Linked DNA regions of Solidesulfovibrio fructosivorans JJ]. Each later gene encodes a partner of the first gene's protein in a complex. Links are inferred from orthologs where the notes say so. Each region holds a gene or a part of one and is shown on either strand. Other genes may lie near its edges.

Region 1 (8,379 bases):
CAAAGGCGGGGCCAGATCCTTGACCTGCACGTCGCCCAGGTCACCGCCTTGGTCCCTGCCGGGGCCGATGGAAAACTTCCGGGCCGCGTCGGCGAAGGTGATCGTCCCCGCGCCGATCTTTTGGCGCAGTTCCTCGGCCTGCTTTTTGGTGGGCACCATGATGAAGCTGATGTTGCCGGACACCTTGGGGCCGAGGATCGACTTCGTGGTCGACAAGGTAGCCTTGTGTTTTTCGTAGTAGTCCCGGATCTCGTCGTCGGTGACCAGGACCTTGCGGTGCACCATGAAGCCGAGCAGCCGCTTTTTCATGTTGTCTTCACGCATGCGCTTGCGGAATTCCTTGAGGGTGAGCCCTTCCTTGGCCAGTTCGGCCTGGAACTGCGCCTGCGTCAGATTGTTTTTCTTCTTGAGCTCATCGATCTGGGAATCGAGTTCCGTTTCCGAAACATTGATTTTGAGCCGGGCGGCTTCCTGTTCGATGAGGATGTCGTTGATCATGGATTCCAGGACCTGACGCCGCAATTCCTCGGCCCTGGGGTCGCCGGGCGCGAACGAGATCCCTTGGGTCCGCTGCACCAGCTCGGCCACTCGGGAGTCGAGGTCGAACAGGGTAATGAGTTTGCCGTTGACCACGGCAACCACCCTGTCCACGAGCTGGGTCGCGTGGGCCAGGCCGGACAATGCAACCAACAGGCTTACGACAACGAGGCATTTGGGAAGGCGAGGCAAGGTATCCTCCATGCGGGGCTTTTCAGGCATGATCGGCAAGGTGCGCCTTCCGGGCTGACGCGCTCCCCGGTTGCAAAGCCGTGACCGCGTCCGCCTCCTCCCAGGCTGACGCAACCGCTTATCCGGGGCCTATAAACGTTTTTGTCAGCCCAGGCAACGGCGTCGACCGGACAAGTCGCGGGCGGTTTAAGGAAATTCAAGGCTTCGGTTTTCCTTGTTGCCCACGGCGACCGTTTCCTCATGACCGTCGTGGCTGTAGCGCACCTCACTGGGGCTGCCCAGCCTGACGAAAAGTTTTTTCGTGTATGCGATTTTGTAGGGCTTGCCGGGTTTGAGATAGACCCGCTTTTCCTCGCCCTCGTCCACGGCGTAGCGAATCCAGCTGGCCTTGATGGCTGTAAATTCCACAACGCCCCCGGAGGATTGCCTTTTGGGCGCGACCGGTTCGGGTGATGCCGGTTGGGCCGACGAGACGGCTTGGCTGTCTGCCGGCGCGCTTTCTCCGGGCGAAGCGGCTGCCGCGTCCGCGACGGTGGGCGTTGCTGCGGCCGGTTCGACGTCCTTGCCGGCTTCGGCGGGAAGACTCGTCGTAAAGGCCGGTTGGATCGGTCCGGCTTTGTCCGGGACGACGGGCGCGGCCTGGTCCGCTTGCTCAGGCGTCTTTTGGGGCGCGGCCGGCTGCTGGGCTTCGGTTGACGCGGGCTGTTCCGTTGACGGAGCCTGTGCCGGTTCCGTCGCGACGGGCGTAGGCGGCGTTGCCGTTGATGGGGGGACGTTGTCTTGCGCCTTCCTGGCGGCTTCCGGCAACGTCGGCTCGGGCGGTGACGCCGGCCGGGGTTCGGCGGACGATGCCTCCTTGGCGCGCCGGGTCAACTCCGACCGGACGTCCGAGCGCACGGCGGCGTCCTCCAAGCCCTGCCCCGCCTCGTCGCGCACCTCCGTCGCGGCCGCGGTCTCCCGCCCGGGGGACATGGCGGCCAGCAGCTCCTTGTTGATGGAAATCTTAGTGGTACGCAGGGTTTCGGCCAGCCAGGCGGCAAAGGCCTTGGCCGTCTTGCCCCCGGCCAGGATGGCTTCGACCCGGGCGTAGGCCTTGGCCGGATCGATCACCTTGGCGGGCAGACGTTCTTGCAGGATGCAAAAGAGGCTTTCCCCGCCTTCGGTCAGGATGGTGGTGGGCTCGCCTTCCTTGAGGCTTTTGAGCGCTTCGCGCCAGGGCGCGGGCAGATTTTTTTCCGGCAACACCGCGTCCCGTACCGTGATGCCGGAACGCCCTGCCAAGCTCTCCAGTTTGCGCCCGGATTTGCGGTAGGCGGCCAGGGCCGCCTTGACGGCCGCGCCGTCGCGTCCCTGGACCCGGGTCAAGCGCATCCGGGGGGCTGTGGTGAAGGCGTCGATATGTTTCTTGTAATAGTCCGCCGCCTCGGTCACTTCCACCCGCACCTCCAGGCGCAGCACCTCGCGGGTGAACTTTTCCAGGGCCAGCCGGTCGGCGAGCATCTCCCGCCAGCGGGCCAGGTCGATGCGTTCCTCCAGGAGCATGCGATCAAAGCTGTCGCCGGGGTAATCAGCGCGCACCCGCTTCTCGACGGCGGCGATTTCGGCTTCGGTGACGGATTCATGCCGCCGGGCCAACTCCTGGCGCACCAGCCGGGCCACGATCATGTCGGCCAAAACCTTGCCATAGGCGGCACGCAGCGTCTCCACGGGCGGATTGTCCACCTCAGGCAGGCCGATCTCCCCCAGGTCGTACCGGGCCTCCACATCGGCCAGCCGGATGGGGGCCCCCCCGACCATGGCCACCACGCCGGGCTCTTTTGCCGTGTCGCGGCCGCATCCGCCAAGAAGGGCCGACAAAGCGAAAAAGACCAGCAGGCACACGGCGAGGCCGCGAAAAGACGGCGCGGCAAGGCGCATTACGGCGCGACCTCCTCGGCCCCCAGGGCGGCCAGTTCCGCGGTCCAGGCGGCGATGGCTTCGGGCAACGGCGCGTTGGCGTCGAGCGGCAGGGACAGGCGGCCCGGAGGCAGAAGCCGCACGCCCTCGCCCCGCGTCGCGGCGAAATTGACCAGCCGCTCCGGCGAGACGGCCGCGCCCTCGGCCTCGAAGGAGACCACCAGCCTGGTCGGCGCGATCTCGGCCTTGGTGCCGCCGAGCCTGGAAAGCAGCTGCTTCAAGCCCAACACGGCCCGGAAATTTTCCACCTCAGCCGGCGGCGGCCCGAACCGGTCGCGCATCTCGGCCATGAGTTCGGCCAGCCCCTGTTCGGTCTTGGCCGTGGACAGGGCCTTGTAAAGCCGCAGCCGGTCCGAGGCCTCGGGCACGTAGCGTTCCGGGATGCGGGCGGCGACGCCGAGCGTCAGCTCCGGCTCGGTGCGTTCCTTGACCGGCTCGCCCTTGAGCCGCCCGACCTCCTCGGCCAGCATTTCCAGGAACATGTCGAGGCCGATGCGGGCGATGTGGCCGGACTGGGCCTCACCCAAGATATTGCCCGCCCCGCGCAGGCGCAGGTCTTCCATGGCCACCTGGAATCCGGCCCCGAGGTAGTCCATGTCCAGGATGACGCGCAGGCGCTTTCGGGCCAGTTCCGGTACCCGCTCGATGCTTGGCACCACGAAATAGGCGTAGGCCTGCCGGGGTGAGCGCCCCACCCGGCCGCGCAGCTGGTAGAGCTGGCCCAGGCCGAACATGTGGGCGTTGTCCACGACGAGCGTGTTGGCCCGGGGAAAATCCAGGCCGGACTCGATGATCGAAGTGCACACGAGGATGTCGGTCTCGCCGTGCCAGAAGCCGTGCATGGCCTCCTCGAGGCCCGTCTCCGACATCTGGCCGTGGGCCATAGCCACCTTGGCCTGCGGGGCCAGGGTCCGCACGAAGGCGGCCACCTCTTCCAGGCCCTGGACGCGGTTGTGCACCCAGAAGACTTGCCCCTGGCGTTCCAGCTCCCGGCGCAACACCTCGCGCAAAAAGGCCGGGTCGCGTTCGACCAGGGCCGTTTCCACGGTCTTGCGTTCGGCCGGGGGCGTCTCGATGACCGAAAGCCCCCGCACTCCGGACAACGACAGTTGCAGGGTGCGCGGAATGGGCGTGGCGGTGAGCGTCAACGCGTCGATATTTTTTTTGAACGCCTTGAGGCGTTCCTTGTGCTTGACCCCGAACCGCTGCTCCTCGTCGAGAATGAGCAGGCCGATATTGGGGATGGTCACGTCGGAGGAAAGAATGCGGTGGGTGCCGATGAGGATGTCCACCTCGCCGCGCGAAACGGCTTCCAGGACGACCTTGCGGCGCTTGGGCGAAACGAAGCGCGAGAGCATTTCCACCCGCACCGGAAAGCCTTCCAGCCGGGCCATGAAATTTTGATAGTGCTGCTCGGCCAGGACGGTGGTCGGACAGAGCATGGCCACCTGCTTGCCGTCGAGCACGGCCCGAAACGCGGCCCGAAGCGCCACTTCCGTCTTGCCGAAGCCCACGTCGCCGCATACCAGCCGGTCCATGGGCTCCGGGCGCTCCATGTCGGCCAACACCTCGTCAATGGCTTTTTCCTGGTCCGGCGTTTCCTCGAAGCCGAAGGTGGCCTCGAACTCCAGGTATAATTCGTTGGTGGGGCCATAGGCGTAGCCTTTGGCCACTTGCCGGTAGGCGTACATTTCGACCAGGTCGGCGGCGATGCGCTCGATGGCCTTTTTGGCCCGCTCCCGCACCGATTTCCAGCGCGCCCCGCCGAGGCGGTCCAGGGGCGGCGTCGCGCCTTCGGGGCCCTTGTAGCGCTGCATCAGCCCCAGCCGGTCGGCCGGGAGATACAGTTTGTCGTCGTCGGCGAAGACCAGGAGCAGAAAGTCGCCGCCGGTGGCGTCCACGGTCATGCGGGTGAGCCCTTCGAAGCTGGCCACGCCGTAGTCGCGGTGCACCACCAGATCGCCCGGCCGGATGTCGTCAAACGAGGTCAGTCCCTTGAAATCCTTGTCCCGGCCGCGCCCGGCCCCGGCCTTGGCGGCATCGGGATGCAGGATGTCCTCGGGCAGCACGCGCGTGTCGCGCCAGGCAAGCTCCATGCCCTGGCGCAGATCGGAGATGAGGGCGAAAAGGCCCGTCTCGCCGGCGCTGTAGCCGGTGCGGAAGGTGAGCCCCTCGGGCTCGATCATCTGGAGGAATTTCTTGCGGGAGCGCTCGCCATGAAAGGACAGGATGGTCTGGCCATGGCCGCTCCATTCCTTGAGCGCGGCGGTCAGGGTGGTCCAGGGCCGTTTGTCCGAGCCGGGTTTCCAGAAAAGATCGCCGAAACGCTCCAGGGCCTTTTCCGGCATGTCCGGGCCATGACGGCCCCGGCCCATGACCAGGTCCTCGAACAGGATGCGCCGGCCCGCGACCAGGGACTTGCGGGCCATGTTCTCCGGCCACAGCACCCGGGACGTGGGCCAGGGATGGCCCTGCTCCTTGGTCTGAGCCTCGAAAAATCGCCGCCAGGCGTGCTCGGTCTCCTCCAACCGCTCCTTCACCCGGGTGGGGTCGTCGACGATCCAGACGGCGTCGTCCGGGCACCAGGCGGCCAACTCCACCGGGCGTTCGTAAAAAAGGCCCGGCCAGATGCCGCCGTCCCCGGCCTCGACGGCGGTCTCGAGACGCGCCTTGGCCGTGCGGTGCAGTTCCCCGGTGCCGGCGATGGTCTCCCACATCGCGGCGGCCTGTTCCTTGAACGTCTCCGAGAGCACAGCCGGAGCCGCTGGCAGAAGCACCGCCTCGGTCAGTTCGGCCAGGGAGCGCTGGGACCCGGCATCGAAACGGCGGGCGGTCTCCACGGTGTCGCCGAAAAATTCCAGGCGCAGCGGCGTGTCGTAGCCCGGAGGGAAAATGTCCAGGATATCGCCGCGCAGGGAAAATTCACCGGGATTCGTCACCATGGGGGCGCGTTTATAGCCCCACAACACGGCCTGTTCGGCAATGAGGTCCCGGGGCAGCTCCTCGCCCACGGCCACGGTCAGGATATTGCCCTCGAGGGCTTGCAACGGCGGCCACTTGGGCAGCAGGTTGTCGGCGGAAAAAAGGAGCACGCGCGGCCCCGTGCCCATGGAGGCAAAGGCCAAAAAGGCCATGCGCCGGGCCCAAAAGGCCCCGCTCGGCAGTCCCGGGGCGTAGGACGGCAGGGACATGGACGATGCGCCCCAGAGCTGGCGCTTCGGCTTGGGCGCCACCAGGTCGAGCAGCGAGGCGATTTTGGTCAGCTCATGGATGCCCGGGGTCACCACCACGGCGGATTGGCCGCGGGAAAGGGCTTCGGCGGCCAGAAACGCCAGGGTGGCGGGGCCGCTTTTGTAGACCGAGGCGGAGTCGGGACTGGCGAGCAATTCGGAAAGCGCGGGAGTACGGGACAAGGCGTGCCTCGTGAAAAATACGGGATGGCCGCCGTCACAGACGCGTGACGGCGGCCGGAAACGCTCTTCGGTGTGGGTCCCCCGGAGCCGCAAGCCGCTTACGCGGCCGCATCGCTCCCGGTGGACGGTATGAAAAAGCCAACCATGCCCAAACGGTACGACACAGTCAGGGACTTCTTCCAATACTCCTTCCGGAACAGGCGGTCCCCTAGAAGGAACTCAACATATCGCGCTCTTCACCGGAAAGCAGCTTGTCGAGGTCGAGCAGGATCAGCAACCGATCCTCAAGCTTGCCCACGCCGCTGATGTACTCGGATTCGAGGCCGGAAACGACGGGTGGCGGCGGCTCCACCGTGCTGGCGGGTATGCGCAGCACCTCGGAGACGGAGTCGACCACGAAACCGACGATCATGTTGTTGATTTCGATGACGATGATCCGGGTGTGTTTGTCATGGTCCCGCGTGGACAGACCGAAACGGCGACGCAGGTCGATGATGGGAATGACCTTGCCCCGCAGGTTGATGACGCCCTCGACGAATTCCGGGGCGCGCGGGACCTTGGTGATATCCATCATGCGGATGATTTCCTGCACGCTGAGGATATCCACGCCGAACTCTTCCTCGCCGATACTGAACGTAACGAGCTGGAGCAGTTCGGCATCCTGTTTTTTGAGGGTTTCCTCCATGCGGCAAGCTCCCGTTGTTGGTGTGGCCGCGCGGGTGGCGGCAAAAGCGTACCTACCTGAGTTCTTATCCAATTGTTCCCGGTTTACGCAAGCGGCAAGCCGGGGGAACCTCGAAACTAGTCGCCGGAGGTCTCGGCGCGAAGCTCATCGGGGGGCATGCTCCAAAACGGGAAGCCATCCCTGGTACGACGGACCTTCAACTGGGTGTTTTCACCCTTTTTCACTTTGACGGCCAGCAGCACATCCTGCCCATCCACTTCGGCCCAGGCGCCGATGACCTTGACCTGATCGCCCTCCCTGAGGCCGATGGAGTCCAGGTTCACGAAATCCTTGGGTCCCAGATGGACGGTTTCCAGGCTTTTGTCCTTTTTGTCCTCGACCTGCAAGGCAATGCCCGGGGCCATGCCGGCATAAGGGGTGATCTCGTAAATCTTGACCACCCTGCCTTTCAGGGAATCGGCTTCCTTGGGATCGAAAAGCTTATCGTATTCGCCGCCTTTTTCCCAGCCTTTGATATCGGGATGGGCTTTGGGGCCGGCATGGGCGACGCCGGCCAGGCAGACGGCCATGGTCACACAGAGCAATACGGCGAGCTTGCGCATGGGCTTCTCCTCGGACACGATTCCATATAAGCGGCCCAAACCGCTGCGACAAGCAGGCGATACGGCGCATTGCCCGCCGCGTCAATAGCGGAACTGCCCGTCTTCATACAACGTCACGTCGCGTCCATCGGTCAGATGGGCGCGCACCCGTTTGGGTTCGGTGTTGACGAGGTCCCAGTGCAGGGCCGAGTCGTTAAACCCCAATTCTTCCTTGCGCGTGCCGTCGAGGCTGGCCGGGTCGCCGTCAAACGTGTCGGAGTAGGAGCTTCCCACGGCAACATGGCAATTGCCGTGCGGGCCGCCGAAGTTTTCGTCATAAAGCGTGTTGGCCATGAATTTGTCTATCTTGGAAAAGCGCTTGTCCGTGAGCGAAAATTCTCCCAGGCGTGAGGCCCCGGGGTCCATGGAAAGCTGCTTGCGCACGAATTCGGCGCCCTGGTCGGCCGCGATATCGGTCACCACGCCCTCCTCGAAGGTCAGGCGCACGCCGGTGACGTAGTTGCCGCTGCGATACGACGGCTGGTCGGCGTAGTAGCGGCCGGACGTGCCGCGCCAATCCGGGGAAGTGAAGATTTCGAAGCTCGGGATGTTGTGGCCGGAGAGCCCGAGCCAGCGCCGGTGCTCGCCGGGAGTCACCTTGAGGTCCACGTTGTCGGATTCGATGTGCAGGTAGCTGGCCTTCATGCCGTCGAGCCAGGCCTTTATCTCCCTGGCGTCCTCGTAAAGCTTGCGCCACAGGGCCACGGGCTCGGGCTCCTTGAGGAAGCAGGCGGCCGCGACCTGGGCGGCGTACTCCTTGGCCGTCATGCCGGCCTTGGAGGCCAGTTCTTTTGTGGGAAAGATGCACAGCGTCCAGCCGAATTCGCCCCGCTCCTCCCGGCGCACCAGGATGTCGCGCAGGGGTTTTCTGGCCAGGGCCGCTGTGGCGATGCGCTTGGGGTCGATGGCGCTTAAGTGGGTGAGGCTGTCCGGAGCGAGCAAATGCATGGCCCCG
Region 2 (5,513 bases), on another replicon or contig:
TCACGATCACGGTCGCGGCCCACCACGTCCGGAAATGACCTCCCGCCGGCCGGCTCTCAGGACTTGCCCCGGCCGGCCAGCCACGCCCGCCACAAAAGCGGCCGCGCCCCGGGATTGGCCCTGGCGTAGTCGTAGAAACGGCGCCAAAAGGCCACCGTCACCGGCCCCGGCAGGTTGGCGGCCAGGACGCCTAACTCGCCTGGGGAAAATTCGGCGCTACCGGAAATACGCAGCCCGTCCAATCCGACCTGGGACGGCGCGGCTCCCTCCTCCGGGCGCAATGGAAAGGCGCAGGTGCGGAAATGACGCGGCAGGATTTTCCCGGCCGGCGCGTCCAGGCTGAGCACCGCCCTGGGCGCGTCCTCGGCCGCCCGGACCGGGGCGGCGCAGGCGAGAACAAGGGCCAACAGGAAGGAAAAACGGCTTCTCATGGTGCCTCGATACCCCGTATCGGCACGGCTGCAAAGTGTGCGTCTCCCTCTGGCACAAAACCTGCTAGGCAAAAAGAACCATCAGGGAGGATGAGCATGTTCGCACCAAGCATCCAGTTGGAATACGTCAGCTTTTACATTCCTGACGAAGACGTGTGGCGCGAGGAGACCGTCAAGGTTCCGTCCAGCACCGAAAACGGCCAGGACTCCAAATGCATGGACGAAGATTTCGAGGACTTCTGCCGGCGTTCGATCCTATAAAGCCTTACGGCTGGCCCTCCGCCCTGCCTTGGCAGTGCCGGCGGCTGCGGTTACAAGACGAAAAAACGCATCCGGCCTAACCCGGACGCGTCCGCAACGTCGCCAAACGGAGGACCCATGAAACGCCTGCTTTGCCTGCTGGCCCTTTTGGCCTTTGTCGTGACGGCCATGGGCTGTCCGCCCCCGCGCCGCCACCACCACCCGCTGCCGCCACCACCGCCGGGCGCGGCCCTGCCCCATCCCGGCCCGGGGCACCCCGGCCCGCCGCATCCTTAAAGACTTTTTGAAGAGTGAACCGGGGGAAACTTTTCTGAAGAAAAGTTTCCCCCGGACCCCCTTTCAAAAGACTTTTAACGATAACAGCTTGTCACCGTAAGAAGTTTTTTGGAGGGGAGAGCGCGAGAGGGGGACCCTTTTTTCAAAAAGGGTCCCCCTCTCGCACCTCTTCTCCCTCAATAATTCCCATTCCCATAACGCGGCAGCGTCAGCTCGCGCTCGGTAAGGAGCCGCGCGGCCAGTTCGCCGCAGTAGCCGCATTCCCGGCACTGGTGGCGGCAGCCGTTGGTGCGGTCGAAGAAGTCCCCGGGCAAGGCGTCGTTTTGCAAAAGAAACCGGCCCGACAGAACCTCCTGGGTATCGAGCAGCCACAACAGGTTTCCGTCGAAGCGGCCTTCCAGATAGGCGCGCACGATAGCGGCCAGATCGACCGCCGGCCGGGTGCGGCCGCAAATCTTCAGGCAATCGACCGCGCCCTCCAGCCGCCGCGCGTCTTCCGGCCGTAAAAACGGCGAGGCGAGCAGGCGCTCCGGGTGATCGAAAAAAGCGCGCAGGCAGCCGATATCACGGTTAAGGTCCGGGCCTGCCGGGCAGGAAGCCAGGCGTGACAAGGCGATGTGGGCGTCGTGGGCGTTCTTGTACGGACAGGCGAACAGGCAGCCTTCGTTGGCCATAAGCCCGATGCGAAGACCAGGATAGCGCTGCTTCGCCTCTCCGGCCACATCGGCCAGGCGCGCCGCGTCGCGGTTGATATCCCGGTCGAGGATCACCGATTCGGCTGGGCGAAAATGGGTGTCCGCGGCGGCGTCGAGCACCGAGGCCAGCCGTTCGATCCGGTCCAGGCGGAAGTTGATGCTCGGAACGGCGGTGAGCATCCCGGCCACCTCCGGGGACATGTCGGACAAGGCCGCAAGCAGGTACTGGTCGGCGTAGACGATGCCCGTGATGGCTTCGGCCGCGAGATACCCTTCCAGCAGCATGACCAGATCGCGCAGCCCGTCGCCGACGAGCAGTTCCGGCGCGTGGAAGCTGGCGTTTAAAAGCCCTAGGCGCGGCACGTCCGGCAGCGCCCGCAGTCCTTCGGCCAGCTCCTGCGGCGTGACCTCGCCCGTTCCGGGCAAGCGGGCGTCCGGCGTGTCCGGACCGAGACGAAAATAAACGGCGGAAATGGCCGGCGCGTTGGCCGCGAGCAAGGCCGCGTACGCCGGATCGGGCACAAAGGGGACCTCGAAACGCATGGGCACTCCTTCCGTGCCGCATACCCCGCCCCGGGCGCGACACTCTCGCTATAATGCGAACATCCGTTAACAGCGATGGAAAGAGCATAAGCAGGAAAATGCTGGAGGGGAACCCCCTTTGAAAAAGACGGCAGATCCTCTGGGGGCACCCCTTTCCTGAACCTTTTTAATTCTCATATGTTAGATCAATGACAATCCGTTCTCCCTTGAGGATCTTTGGAAGGAGGGGCCGGGGGATAAGCTTTCCGCAAGAAAGGTTTCCCCCGGCCGCCTCATAAGCCTTGCCTTTGTTCCATTCGGGCTTATTTTGCCTGTTTGCCGCGACGGCTTTTGGAGGCATGATGACCGAGGCTCCCCGTATCCACATTGAAGGCGCCCGCCAGCACAATCTCAAAAATCTTACGCTCGATATCCCCCGCGACAAGCTGGTGGTGGTGTGCGGCCCATCGGGGTCCGGCAAATCCACCCTGGCCTTCGACATCGTCTACGCCGAAGGCCAGCGGCGCTACGTGGAATCGCTTTCCGCCTACGCCCGGCAGTTTCTGCCCCAGATGGACAAGCCGCAGGTGGACAAGATCGAGGGGCTGTCCCCGGCCATCTCGCTGGAGCAGCAGACCGCCACGCGAAATCCCCGTTCCACCGTGGGCACGGTGACGGAGATTTACGACTTCCTGCGCGTGTTTTACGCGCGCCTGGGCAAGTCCCACTGCCCCAAGTGCGGCAAGCCCATCACCGCCCGCACGGCGGACGAGATCATAAACGACGTGCTGGCCTTTCCCGAGGGCTCGAAGATCCTGCTCCTGGCCCCCCTGGTCGAGCACCAGAAAGGCACCCATGCCGACCGCCTGAAAAAACTCAAGAGCCAGGGATTCGCCCGGGTGCGCATCGGCGGCGCGGTGGTGCCCCTCGAACCCCTGCCCGAGCTGGAAAAAAACAAGCGGCACAACATCGACCTGGTGGTGGACCGGCTGGTGGTGAAAGACGGCATCCGCTCGCGCCTGTCGGATTCGGTGGAGCTGGCCCTGGCCCAGGGCGACGGCCGTCTCGTCGTGGTCGACCACGAGGGCAAGACGGCCGACCGGGTCTTTTCCACAGCCTCGTCCTGCCCGGACTGCAAGATCAGCGTGCCCAAGCCCTCGCCCCAGCTTTTCTCCTTCAACAGCCCCCAGGGCGCTTGCCCGGCCTGCTCGGGCATCGGCGCGGTGGACTATTTCGAGCCGGCCCTGCTCGCCCCCAACAAGGGCCTGTCCCTGGCCACGGGCGGCATTTTGCCCTGGAAAAGCGAGCGCGCCCTGGCCCGTTACGCCCGCCGCCTGGAAAACCTGGGCGCGCGCCACGGATTCACCCTGGAAACGAAACTGGCCGACTTCTCCCCCGAAGCCCGGCAGGCGCTTTTCTACGGCGACAAGGAGTTCGGCTGGGACGGCGTGATCCATCTGCTGGAGCACGGCCAGTCCTTTGGTTCGGTCTGGCGCGACGAGCTGGCCCGCTTTCGCCAGTCCATGCCCTGCCCCACCTGCCAGGGCGCGCGGCTGCGGCCCGAATCGCTGGCCGTGCGGGTGGAGGAAAAAAATATCCACGAATTTTGTTCCATGCCCATCGACCGGGCGCTTTCGTGGCTGACGGACCTGCATTTCGCCGGCGCGGAGGCCCTGATCGCCGAACCGCTGCTCAAGGAGCTCACCCACCGCTTGAAGTTTCTCTCCGGCGTCGGGCTCGAGTACCTGTCGCTCTCGCGCAACATGGCCACGCTCTCCGGCGGCGAGGCCCAGCGCATCCGGCTCGCCGGCCAGCTCGGCTCGGGCCTCGTCGGCGTCACGTATGTCCTCGACGAACCGAGCATCGGGCTCCATCCCCGCGACAACGACCGGCTCCTCGGCACGCTGCGCCAGCTCCAAGGCCGCGGCAACACCGTGCTCGTGGTGGAGCACGACGAGGCCACCATCCGGAGTGCCGACCACGTCATCGAGCTTGGCCCGGGATCGGGACGCCTTGGCGGCGAGATCGTCTACCAGGGTTCCGTGGCCGGCATGCTGGCCGACAAAAAATCGCTTACCGGCAAGTACCTGCGTGGCGAGGCTGTGGCCCCCCGGCCCGAAACCCGTCGCCAGGGCGCGGACAAGCTCGTGCTTCGCGGAGTGACCACCAACAACTTGAAGGGGATCGACGCGGAAATCCCCCTGGGTTGCCTGGTGTGCGTCACCGGCGTTTCCGGCTCGGGCAAAAGCTCGCTGGTCATGGACACGCTCTACAAGCACCTGGCCCTGGCCAAGGGCATCAAGGTGGACGCGCCCGGGACCATCGCCGGCATCGAAGGGGCCGGGCTCGTCGAGAAAATCGTCAGCATCGACCAGACGCCCATCGGCCGCACGCCGCGATCCAACCCGGCCACCTACACCAAGGTTTTCGACGAAATCCGCGGGATCTTTTCCACCACCCCGGACGCCAAGCGGCGCGGCTTCAAGCCCGGCCGGTTCAGCTTCAACGTCAAGGGCGGACGCTGCGAGGCCTGCGGCGGCGACGGGCAGATCCGGGTGGAAATGCATTTTCTGCCGGATATCTACGTCACTTGCGAGGTCTGCGGCGGCCTGCGCTACAACCGCGAAACCCTCGACGTGCGCTACAAGGGGCTCAACATCGCCGAGGTGCTGGACCTGACCGTGCGCCAGGCGCGGGAGTTCTTCGAAAACTATCCGGTGCTCGACCGGCGGCTGGCCGTGCTCGAAGAGGTGGGGCTGGAATACCTGCGCCTGGGCCAGCCGGCCACCACCCTTTCCGGCGGCGAGGCCCAGCGCATCAAGATTTCGCGCGAACTCGGCAAGCGCAGCCTGCCCGGGGCGCTCTACATCCTCGACGAGCCGACCACGGGCCTGCACATGCAGGAGGTGGGCAAGCTGATCCTGGTGCTGCACAAGCTGGTGGACAAGGGCGCGAGCGTAGTGGTCATCGAGCACAACACCGACGTCGTGGCGGCGGCGGACCACGTCATCGACCTGGGTCCCGGCGGCGGCGAGGCCGGCGGACGCATCGTGGCCCAGGGCACGCCAGAGGAACTCATGGCCAACCCGGACTCGGTGACCGGCAGATTCCTGCCGGGAGGAAAATAAAAGACCTGGGGGGAAACCTTTCTGAAGAAAGGTTATCCCCCCCAGGCCCCCTTTCCAAAGACTTTTACCGGTGACGGCGTATTATCGCGAAGAGCCTGTCACCATTAAAAGTTTTTGGGAGGGGAGAGCGCGAGAGGGGAACCCTTTTTTCAAAAAGGGTTCCCCTCTCGCATCCTCTTTCCCCTTCCTAAACAAAATAC

The links. Proteins that work in one complex are often made in the same cells at the same time.
Region 2: the proteins of mfd (region 1) and uvrA are in contact, whole or in part, in a crystal structure (PDB 4DFC), measured with the Escherichia coli proteins. The link is inferred for Solidesulfovibrio fructosivorans JJ] from one-to-one orthologs.

What each region holds. Positions count from the first base shown.
Region 1 is NZ_AECZ01000001.1:247,161-255,539, forward strand. What follows is about bases 2,446-6,478. They hold mfd (transcription-repair coupling factor), read right to left. Parts: upstream 6,099-6,478; coding sequence 2,646-6,098; downstream 2,446-2,645. Other genes in these bases: DESFRDRAFT_RS01150 (peptidyl-prolyl cis-trans isomerase), read right to left, coding at 2,446-2,646; DESFRDRAFT_RS01160 (chemotaxis protein CheW), read right to left, coding at 6,307-6,478. Outside these bases: DESFRDRAFT_RS01145 (SurA N-terminal domain-containing protein), read right to left, coding at 1-729; more of DESFRDRAFT_RS01150, read right to left, coding at 916-2,445; more of DESFRDRAFT_RS01160, read right to left, coding at 6,479-6,783; DESFRDRAFT_RS01165 (hypothetical protein), read right to left, coding at 6,900-7,385; DESFRDRAFT_RS01170 (aminopeptidase), read right to left, coding at 7,467-8,379. UniProt on the Escherichia coli protein: Couples transcription and DNA repair by recognizing RNA polymerase (RNAP) stalled at DNA lesions. Mediates ATP-dependent release of RNAP and its truncated transcript from the DNA, and recruitment of nucleotide excision repair machinery to the damaged site.
Region 2 is NZ_AECZ01000013.1:32,906-38,418, reverse strand. What follows is about bases 2,173-5,513. They hold uvrA (excinuclease ABC subunit UvrA), read left to right. Parts: upstream 2,173-2,547; coding sequence 2,548-5,313; downstream 5,314-5,513. Other genes in these bases: DESFRDRAFT_RS10725 (4Fe-4S binding protein), read right to left, coding at 5,501-5,513; DESFRDRAFT_RS10735 (hypothetical protein), read right to left, coding at 2,173-2,206. Outside these bases: queF (preQ(1) synthase), read left to right, coding at 1-38; DESFRDRAFT_RS10740 (protein-tyrosine phosphatase family protein), read right to left, coding at 57-431; DESFRDRAFT_RS22720 (hypothetical protein), read left to right, coding at 528-692; DESFRDRAFT_RS22715 (hypothetical protein), read left to right, coding at 810-968; more of DESFRDRAFT_RS10735, read right to left, coding at 1,145-2,172. UniProt on the Escherichia coli protein: The UvrABC repair system catalyzes the recognition and processing of DNA lesions. UvrA is an ATPase and a DNA-binding protein. A damage recognition complex composed of 2 UvrA and 2 UvrB subunits scans DNA for abnormalities.